DNA from 3 places in the Streptomyces sp. NPDC014891 genome. Region 3 is predicted to be linked to each of the others. Evidence: riboswitches for the same ligand, from Rfam matches in the RefSeq annotation. Region 3 holds a riboswitch; each other region holds the start of a gene.
The links. Region 3 has a riboswitch for thiamine pyrophosphate ahead of thiC (phosphomethylpyrimidine synthase ThiC). Riboswitches for the same ligand answer to the same signal wherever they lie in the genome.
Positions count from the first base shown of each region.

Region 1: it holds a riboswitch for thiamine pyrophosphate, as region 3 does, so the genes downstream of both, thiO (glycine oxidase ThiO) here and thiC (phosphomethylpyrimidine synthase ThiC) in region 3, are expected to answer to the same signal.
Region 2: it holds a riboswitch for thiamine pyrophosphate, as region 3 does, so the genes downstream of both, ACF09E_RS15610 (thiamine ABC transporter substrate binding subunit) here and thiC (phosphomethylpyrimidine synthase ThiC) in region 3, are expected to answer to the same signal.

Region 1 is NZ_JBIBWF010000009.1:69,242-72,489, forward strand. Features, by position in the region: gene thiS (sulfur carrier protein ThiS) at 1-36, opposite strand, end outside; gene thiO (glycine oxidase ThiO) at 33-1,379, opposite strand; TPP riboswitch at 1,377-1,490, opposite strand; gene ACF09E_RS24940 (NAD(P)/FAD-dependent oxidoreductase) at 1,624-2,808, shown strand; gene ACF09E_RS24945 (Rv2175c family DNA-binding protein) at 2,906-3,248, shown strand, end outside.
Region 2 is NZ_JBIBWF010000005.1:63,057-66,304, forward strand. Features, by position in the region: gene ACF09E_RS15605 (ABC transporter permease) at 1-948, opposite strand, end outside; gene ACF09E_RS15610 (thiamine ABC transporter substrate binding subunit) at 987-2,081, opposite strand; TPP riboswitch at 2,179-2,289, opposite strand; gene rlmN (23S rRNA (adenine(2503)-C(2))-methyltransferase RlmN) at 2,319-3,248, opposite strand, start outside.
Region 3 is NZ_JBIBWF010000011.1:71,662-74,909, forward strand. Features, by position in the region: gene ACF09E_RS28665 (YibE/F family protein) at 1-1,282, opposite strand, end outside; TPP riboswitch at 1,354-1,500, shown strand; gene thiC (phosphomethylpyrimidine synthase ThiC) at 1,494-3,248, shown strand, end outside.

The DNA.
Region 1 (3,248 bases), on a different contig from region 3:
GAGCACGCGGGCCTCTCCGTTCACGGACACGTTCATGCGGGCTGCTCCTGACGTACGGGGGCGGGCGCGGCGGAGAACCGGCGCGGGGTGAAGGGGCGGGCCTCGTCGGGGAGGGCGCCGGTGGTGAGCACCTCGGCCATGACGTCGCCGGTGACGGGGGTGAGCAGGACCCCGTTGCGGTAGTGGCCGGTGGCCAGGTGCAGCCCGGGCAGGGCGGTGGGGCCGAGCAGCGGGGCGTTGTCGGGGGACGCGGGGCGCAGGCCCGCCAGGGTCTCGGTCAGCGGCAGCTCCGTGAGCCCGGGGACCAGCTCGTGGGCGTCGCGCAGCAGCTCGTACACCCCGCCCGCCGTCACCGTGGTGTCCCAGCCGAGCTCCTCGCTGGTGGCGCCGACGACGAGTTCGCCGTTCTCGCGGGGCACCAGGTAGACGTGGCTGCCCCGGACGACGGCCCGGACCGTCCGGGAGAGGAAGGGGGCGTACGGCGCGGGCACCCGCAGCCGCAGCACCTGGCCCTTCACCGGGCGCACCGGCGGCAGCACCTCGTCGGGCACGCCCGCGAGGCGGCCGCTCAGGCTGCCGGCGGCGAGCACGACCTGCTCGGCCGTCAGCTCCCGGCCCCCGGCGAGCACGACACCGTGCGCCCGGTCCCGCCGCACCGTCAGGCGCTCGGCGAGGGCGCGGTGGAAGACCACTCCGGCCCGTTCGCAGGCGACGAGGAGCGCGGCGGCGAGCCGGCGCGGATCGACCTGGTGGTCGCCGTCCACCCGGAGCCCGCCGCGCACCCCGGGGGCCAGCATCGGTTCCAGCCGGCGGCACTCGCGGCCGCTGAGCCACTCCGAGGCGAGTCCGCAGCGGCTCTGCAGGGCGTGCAGTTCGCGCAGATGGGCCCGGTCGTCGGCGTCGAGGGCGACGGCGAGCGTGCCGCAGGCGCGGTGGCCGACGTCGTGGCCGGTGGCCTCCTCCAGTTCGGCGACGAACGCGGGGTAGCGGGCGGCGGAGGCGAGGTTGAGCCCGAGGAGGGTCTCCTCGCCGTAGTGCAGTTCGGTGACGGCGGCGAGCATCCCGGCCGCCACGTGGGCGGCGCCGCCGCCGGGGGCCGGGTCGACCACGGCGGTGCGCAGGCCGCGCAGGGCGGCCCGCCAGGCCGTGACCAGGCCGATGATCCCGCCCCCGACCACGAGGACGTCGCTCCCGCGGACGTCGGACGGCCCGGCGGCGGGCGGTCCAGCGTCGGACGGCCCGGCGTCGGACGTTCCGGCGGCGGGCCGCGCGGCAGGCGGTCCTGCGGCGTCCGGCGTCCCGGCTCCCGGCGCGTGGTCCGCGGCCGCGCGGACCTCTGGCGCGTGCTCCTCTGGCGTGTGGACTTCGGAAGAACGCATGGGCGTCCAGCCCCTCCCTTCGCCGGCATGACCCGGATCAGGTTCGTACGGTCGGAGGCCGTCCCAGCCTCCCTCTCAGCCCGGTGCGTCCGGGCTCCCGCGAGTGCTTTACGCCCGACACACTAGCTTCCGCTCCGGGCCGGGCGCAGACCCCTCCCTTCCTGACGGTCCGTCAGATGCGTAAGGTGGTCGGGTGAGCGAGCAGAAGCAGGCACAGCAGCACGTCGTGATCGTCGGCGCCGGCATGGCGGGCGTCCAGACCGCCGTCGCCCTGCGGGAACGGGGCTTCACCGGCCCCGTGACCCTCATCGGGGCCGAGCCCCACCAGCCCTACGACCGGCCCCCGCTCTCCAAGGCCGTCCTCCTCGGCAAGGCCGAGGACTCCGCCTTCGACGTGGACTTCGACGAGCTCGGCATCGAGCTCCGCCTCGGCCTCGACGTCACCGGGCTGCGCGCCGCCGACCACGAGATCGACACCGAGGCCGGACCCGTCGCGTACGACGCCCTCGTCCTCGCCACCGGAGCCCAGCCGGTCACCCTGCCCGGCACCGACGGCGTCCCCGGCGTCCATCTGCTGCGCACCCTCGACGACGCCGTCCGGCTCGGACCCGTCCTGGAGCGCCGCCACGACGTCGTGGTCGTCGGCGCCGGATGGATCGGCGCCGAGTTCGCCACGGCCGCGCGCGCCGCCGGCTGCGCCGTCACCGTCGTCGAGGCCGCCGACCGCCCCCTCGCCGGAGCGCTGCCCGCCGAGGTCACCGCCCCCATGGCCGAGTGGTACGGCGAGAACGGCGCCGAACTCCTCACCGACGCCCGCGTCCACACGGTCGAACCCGGCGCACCCGGACGGGTCGTCCTCGCCGACGGCCGCGAGCTGCCCGCCGACGCGGTCGTCGTCGGCATCGGGGCCCGCCCCGCCACCGGATGGCTCACCGGCTCCGGGATCGCCCTCGACCCCGACGGCGCCGTCACCGCCGACGAGCGGCTGCGCACCAGCCTGCCCGACGTGTACGCGGTCGGGGACTGCGCCTCCTTCCCCTCCGCCCGCTACGGGCGGCGCCTCCTCGTCCACCACTGGGACAACGCCCTGCAGGGTCCCCGCTCCGTCGCCGCGACGATCGCCGGGGCGGACGCCGGCGAGGATCCCGGCCCCTACGACCCCGTCCCGTACTTCTGGTCCGAGCAGTTCGGCCGCTTCGTCCAGTTCGCCGGCCACCACGCCGACGCGGACGAGCTGCTCTGGCGCGGCGACCCGGCCGAGCCGGCCTGGTCCGTGCTGTGGCTCCGGGCCGGGGTCCCGGTGGCCCTGCTCGCCGTGGGCCGCCCCCGCGACCTGGCCCAGGGACGGAAGCTGATCGAGGCCGGGACCGCCGTGGACCCCGCCCGGGCCGCGGACCCCGCCGTCCCCCTCAAGGCGGCGGTCGCGTAGGGGGCGTCCCGCCGATCGGGCCCCGCCGTCCCCCTCGAGGCGGCGGTCGCGCGGGGCCCGACTACCGGCTGTCAGTCCGGGATGGCAGGCTTGTCCTGTGACCGAGATTGACGTGAAGATCGATGCGCTCGTCCCCGCCTGGCTCTATGTGCCCGACATCGCGGAGATGCTCGATGTCGAGGTGACGCGCGTGCGGCAGCTGATCAAGGAAGGCCAGCTCATCGCCGTGCGCCGTGGAGAGAACAACGCCCTGCAGGTGCCCGCCGCCTTCATCCAGGGCGACAGGATCGTCAAGGGCCTCGTCGGGCTCCTGACCGTGCTGCGGGACGACGGTTTCACCGACGAGGAGATGCTGGAGTGGCTCTTCACTCCCGACGAGAGCCTTCCGGGCACGCCCGCGCAGGCGCTCAACGAGAACCGCGGCACGGAGGTGAAGCGCC
Region 2 (3,248 bases), on a different contig from region 3:
CTGGAGGGCCCGGTAGTAGTCGAGCCCGTAGCCGTGGGAGGTGGCGAAGGAACGCTCGACGAGCACCCCGAGCGGCAGCACGACCAGCAGGACGATCGACAGCAGCACGCCCGCGAACAGCGCCCACTGGCCGACGCCCCGCGGCCGGCGCGACGTCTGCTCGGGCGCCACCATCCGCAGCGCCGTCTCCCGTCGGCGGACGGCCCGGGCGTGCACGGCGAGGACGGCGCCGACGGCGGCGAACTGCAGCATCGTGAGGACGGCCGCCGTGGTCAGGTCGAAGCGGACGACGGTCTGCCGGTAGATCTCCGTCTCCAGGGTGGAGTACGTGGAGCCGCCGAGGATCTCCACGACGGCGAAGGAGCTCGCCGTGAACAGGAAGACCATGAGCGCCGCCGCGGCCACCGAGGGGGCCAGCGCCGGCAGGGTCACCGTCCGCCACGCCCGCCAGCGGGACGCGCCGAGCACCCGGGCCGCCTCCTCCTGCCGCGGGTCCAACTGCGCCCACAGTCCGCCGACGGTCCGTACGACCACGGCGTAGTTGAAGAACACATGGGCGATCAGGATGGCCCAGACCGTGGTGTCGAGCCGTACGCCCCACAGCTCGTCGAGGAGGCCGCCGCGCCCGACGAGCGCCAGGAAGGCCGTACCGACCATGACGGTCGGCATCACGAAGGGCACGGTGACGACGGCGCGCAGCAGCACCTTCCCGCGGAACTCGAAGCGCGCGAAGACGTACGCGCCGGGCAGCGCGATCAGCAGGGTGAGACCGGTGGAGGCGAGCGCCTGCCAGAGCGTGAACCACAGGACGTCGAGGATCTCCGGCCGGCTCAGCGTCTCGCCGAACCGGCCGAACCGCCACAGCCCGTCGACCCGGAGCCCGCGCTCGACGATCGAGACGACGGGCCAGGCGAAGAAGAGCGCGAAGAAGGCGACGGGCAGGGCCATCAGGCCGAGCCGCGCCGCGCTTCCCCGGCGGTCGGGGACTACTTCAGAACGAGTGACGACCACTGCTGGATCCACGGGTCACGCTTCTCGGCGATCTTCTCGGGCGCCATGGTCTCCGGCTTGTCGATCACGACGCCGTGCTTCGTGAACAGCTCGGGCAGGGCCGCGTCCTTCGCCACCGGGTTGACGAACATCTGGAGCGGCATGTCCTCCTGGAACTTCTTGGAGATCAGGAAGTCGATCAGGGCCTTGCCGCCCTCGGGGTTCTTCGCGCCGTTCAGCAGGCCCGCGAACTCGGTCTGCCGGAAGCAGGTCCCAGTGGACACCCCGGTGGGGGCGGTCTTCGGCTGCGGCTCGGCGTAGAGCACCTCGACCGGCGGGCTGGAGGCGTACGAGACGACGAGCGGCCGGTCGCCCTTGGCCTGCTTGCCGCCGGCGGAGCCGGAGAACTCCTGGTTGTAGGCGAGCTCCCAGCTGTCGACGGTCTTGACGCCGTTGGCCTTGAGCTTCTTCCAGTAGTCCTGCCAGCCGTCGTCGCCGTACTTCGCGGCCGTGCCGAGGAGGAAGCCGAGGCCCGGGGAGGAGCGCTCGGGGTTCTCGACGACGAGCAGGTCCCGGTACGCGGGCTTCGCCAGGTCGTCGAAGGTCACCGGCGGCGCCAGCTTCTTGTCGGCGAAGTACTTCTTGTCGTAGTTGACGCAGATGTCGCCGGAGTCGATCGGGGTGACCCGCTGCTCCTTGTCGAGCCGGTACGCGGCCGGGACACCGTCGAGGCCCTTCGCGGCGTACGGCACGAAGATCCCGTTGTCGAGGGCGCGGGACAGCAGCGTGTTGTCGACGCCGAAGAAGACGTCGCCCTGCGGGGAGCCCTTGGTCAGGATCTCCTTGTTGACGGCCTCGCCGGCGTCGCCGCTCTTCAGCACCTTGACGGTGAAGCCGGTCTGCCGGGTGAACGCGGCCAGCACCTCCTTGGAGGCGTTGAACGAGTCGTGGCTCACGAGGGTCACGGTCTTGGGCGCGGGCGCGCCGGACGGGCCGGACGCCTTGCCGGCGTCGTCCGCGCCGCAGGCGGCGAGGGTGGTGACGCCGAGCGCCGCGACGAGCGCGGCGGCGGCGGCCTTCTTGATGCTCACCGGAATGGTGCTCACTGAGATTCCTCCTGGGTGTGACCAGGAAGAGACGCGGCCCTGCCCACGACCGGCGGACCGGACGCGGGCAGGGCGCAACAGCTTGAGTTAACGACCGAACTTCCTACCCAGAATGACCTGGGCAAGGTTCAGAGGGTCTGCGGTCCTACGGTGACCGCACTCTCAGCGCTGTGGCGCTCCCCTGTCGGAATATGGAGATGTGTTCGACCTCAGAGTACAAGGTCAGCGTTCGGCGGCCGCCAGCTGTCCACAGGCACCGTCGATCTCCTGGCCCCGGGTGTCCCGCACGGTCACCGGCACGCCGTGGCGGGCGATGGCCTCGACGAAGGCCTTCTCGTCCTCCGGACGCGAGGCCGTCCACTTCGAACCCGGCGTCGGGTTCAGCGGGATCAGGTTCACGTGGACCCGGCGCCCCTTGAGCAGTCGGCCCAGCAGGTCGCCGCGCCACGCCTGGTCGTTGATGTCCCGGATGAGCGCGTACTCGATGGAGATCCGGCGGCCGGACTTCTCCGCGTACTCCCAGGCCGCGTCGAGGACCTCGCGGACCTTCCAGCGCGTGTTAACGGGCACCAGGGTGTCCCGGAGCTCGTCGTCCGGGGCGTGCAGCGAGACGGCGAGACGGCACTTGAAGCCCTCGTCGGCGAAGCGCAGCATCGCGGGCACCAGACCCACCGTGGACACGGTGATCCCGCGCTGCGAGAGCCCGAGGCCGTCCGGCTCGGGGTCGGTGAGGCGCCGGATGGCTCCGACGACCCGCTTGTAGTTCGCGAGCGGCTCCCCCATGCCCATGAACACGATGTTGGAGAGCCGCGCCGGTCCCCCGGGCACCTCCCCGTCGCGCAGCGACCGCATGCCGTCCACGATCTGGTGCACGATCTCGGCGGTCGACAGGTTCCGGTCGAGCCCGGCCTGCCCCGTCGCGCAGAACGGGCAGTTCATCCCGCAGCCGGCCTGCGAGGAGATGCACATGGTCACCCGGTCCGGGTAGCGCATGAGCACCGACTCGACGAGCGTGCCGTCGTGCAGCCGCCACAGGGTCTTGCGGGTGGTGTCGTCGTCGCACGAGATGTGCCGGACGACGGACATCAGATCGGGCAGCAGCTCCCCGGCCAGCTTCTCCCGCGAGGCGGCCGGGATGTCGGTCCACTCGGC
Region 3 (3,248 bases):
CGGACGCGACCAGACCGATCGATCCCACCAGGGTCCGGACGATCTCCTCGGCGACCAGCTCGCTGTTGGCCACCGTCCCCATGCTGCTCTGCGCGATGGAGAAGAGCAGCAGCAGCGGGAGGGCGGCACCCGCGTAGGCGAGCACCAGCGTGTTCACGACCGAGGCGATGTGGTCCCGGCCGATCCGGATGCCGGCCCGGTACAGGGCACGCGGCCCCATGCCCGGATCGGCCTGCTTGAGCTCCCAGACCGCCGACGTCTGGGTGACCGTGACGTCATCGAGCACACCGAGCGAACCGATGATCACACCGGCCAGGAGCAGGCCGGACATGTCGATCTCCGGGTACAGGCCGTGGATCAGGCCGGTGTTGTCGTCGGTGTTGCCGCTCAGCGAGGCCCAGCCGATGAACACCGAGCCGAGCAGGCCGATCAGCAGGAGCGAGATCAGCGTCCCCAGCACCGCGACCGAGGTCCGGGCCGAGAGCCCATGGCACATGTAGAGGGCGATCAGCATGATCGCACTCGATCCGACCACCGCCACGACCAGTGGGTTCGACCCGTCGAGGACCGCCGGCAGGATGAAGAACGTCAGGATGAGGAAGCTCACGACCAGCGCGACGAGGGCCATCACGCCTTTCATCCGGCCGACCAGCACGACGGCGACCGCGAAGATCCCGGCCAGCACCGCCAGCGGGAACTTGCGGTTCACGTCGGTCACCGAATACTGCAGGTCACGCGGCGCGTCGGGGGCGTAGGCAACCACCACGCCCTGGCCCTCGTGCAGTTGGCGCGGGGCGTCGGGCTGCACGATCTCGGTGAACGTGCGCCCCTTCTCCGGACCGCTGGTGACCTCGATCGTCGCCTTCCCGCACGTCCCCTCCTGCGACCTGACCGCCTCGCGCCCCTCCGGCGTCGAGGTGTCACCGGTGGGCGGCACCTGACCCGCGTTCACGGAGGCGCAGTCGACCTGCTGGACCGAGACGACCCTGCCCTGCTCGGTCTGCCGGTCGAAGCCGACGCCGGTGCGCTCGTGCGGGGGCGTGCCACCGGGCCACAGCACCACCAGCCCGACCACGACCGCCGTGGCGAAGGGGATGAGGATCGCGGCGATGACCCTGCGCAGATGCCGGGACACCGGGGTCGCGGGCCCGTGGCTGTGGCTGTGCCCATGGGATCCGTGTGCCGGACCGTGCCCGTGCGAGGCATGCGGCGCGGCATGCTCGTGGGGCCCGCGGTCGTGGTCGTGGCCGTGCGGCTCGGGGGTCTGTCGGGGGGAAGTCACCGACCGATCATCGCAAGAACGGCAGGGGCCCACTGTTCAGCACGCCAGGGATGACGCTAGCGTGGTGGCACCTTTGCACACGCGGGAGCTCGGAGCACCGGGCTGAGAGGGCGCTGATCACCGTACGCGCGTACCGATGTACGTACGGGAGGAGGCTGCGCCGACCGCCGAACCTGTTACCGGGTAATGCCGGCGTAGGGAGATCGGTCTCATGACCATTCAGGATGCACGCACGCCTGCCTCCGAGCAGAACGACACCTCTGCCGACGGCGCTCGCACGCCGGGCTGGCACAAGGGATACGTCCAGGGCTCGCGCCCCGACCTCAGGGTGCCGGTCCGCCAGGTGCACCTCACCAACGGCAAGGACGTCACGCTGTACGACACGTCCGGCCCGTACACCGACCCGGGCGTCGACACCGACGTACGCCGGGGCCTTCCGCCGCTGCGCGAGAACTGGATCATCACGCGCGGCGACACCGAGGAGTACGCGGGCCGGCCGGCCCGTCCCGAGGACGACGGCATCAAGCACACCTCGCCGCGCGGCGGGGGACTCAAGAACCTCGACGCGGTCTTCCCCGGCCGCCCGCGCCTGCCGCGCCGCGGTCGCGAGGGCCGGGCCGTGACCCAGCTCGCGTACGCCCGCCGGGGGGAGATCACCCCGGAGATGGAGTACGTGGCGATCAGGGAGAACGTCTCCCCCGAGGTCGTGCGCGAGGAGATCGCCGCGGGCCGCGCGGTGCTCCCGGCGAACGTCAACCACCCGGAGATCGAGCCGATGATCATCGGCAAGCGGTTCCTGGTGAAGGTCAACGCCAACATCGGCAACTCCGCCGTCACCTCCTCCATCGAGGAGGAGGTGGAGAAGATGACCTGGGCCACCAAGTGGGGCGCCGACACGGTGATGGACCTGTCCACCGGCCGCAACATCCACACGACCCGCGAGTGGGTCCTGCGCAACTCCCCCGTGCCCATCGGCACCGTGCCGCTCTACCAGGCACTGGAGAAGGTCGACGGCCGCGCCGAGGACCTGAGCTGGGAGATCTACAAGGACACGGTCATCGAGCAGGCCGAGCAGGGCGTGGACTACATGACGGTGCACGCCGGCGTGCTCCTGCCGTACGTGCCGCTCACCGCGCGCCGCAAGACCGGCATCGTCTCGCGCGGCGGTTCGATCATGGCCGCCTGGTGCCTCGCGCACCACAAGGAGAACTTCCTCTACACGCACTTCGAGGAGCTCTGCGAGATCCTCGCGACGTACGACGTCACCTACTCGCTCGGCGACGGGCTCCGCCCGGGGTCGATCGCGGACGCCAACGACGAGGCGCAGTTCGCCGAGCTGCGCACGCTCGGCGAGCTGAACACGATCGCCAAGCGGCACAACGTGCAGACGATGATCGAGGGCCCCGGGCACGTCCCGATGCACAAGATCAAGGAGAACATCGACCTCCAGCAGGAGATCTGCGAGGAGGCGCCGTTCTACACGCTCGGCCCGCTGACCACGGACGTCGCGCCCGCGTACGACCACATCACCTCCGGCATCGGCGCGGCCATGATCGCCTGGTGGGGTACGGCGATGCTCTGCTACGTCACGCCCAAGGAGCACCTGGGCCTGCCGAACCGCGACGACGTGAAGACCGGCGTCATCACGTACAAGATCGCGGCCCACGCGGCGGACCTGGCCAAGGGCCACCCGGGCGCGCAGGAGTGGGACGACGCGCTGTCGGACGCGCGCTTCGAGTTCCGCTGGGAGGACCAGTTCAACCTGGCGCTTGACCCGGACACCGCGCGCGAGTTCCACGACGAGACGCTGCCCGCGGAGCCCGCGAAGACCGCGCACTTCTGCTCGATGTGCGGACCCAAGTTCTGCTCGATGAAGATCTCGCAGGACATCCGCCGGGAGCACGGCGGCGACCTGAAGGCGGACGAGATCGAGGCCGGAATGGCCGCGAAGTCGGCCGAGTTCGCG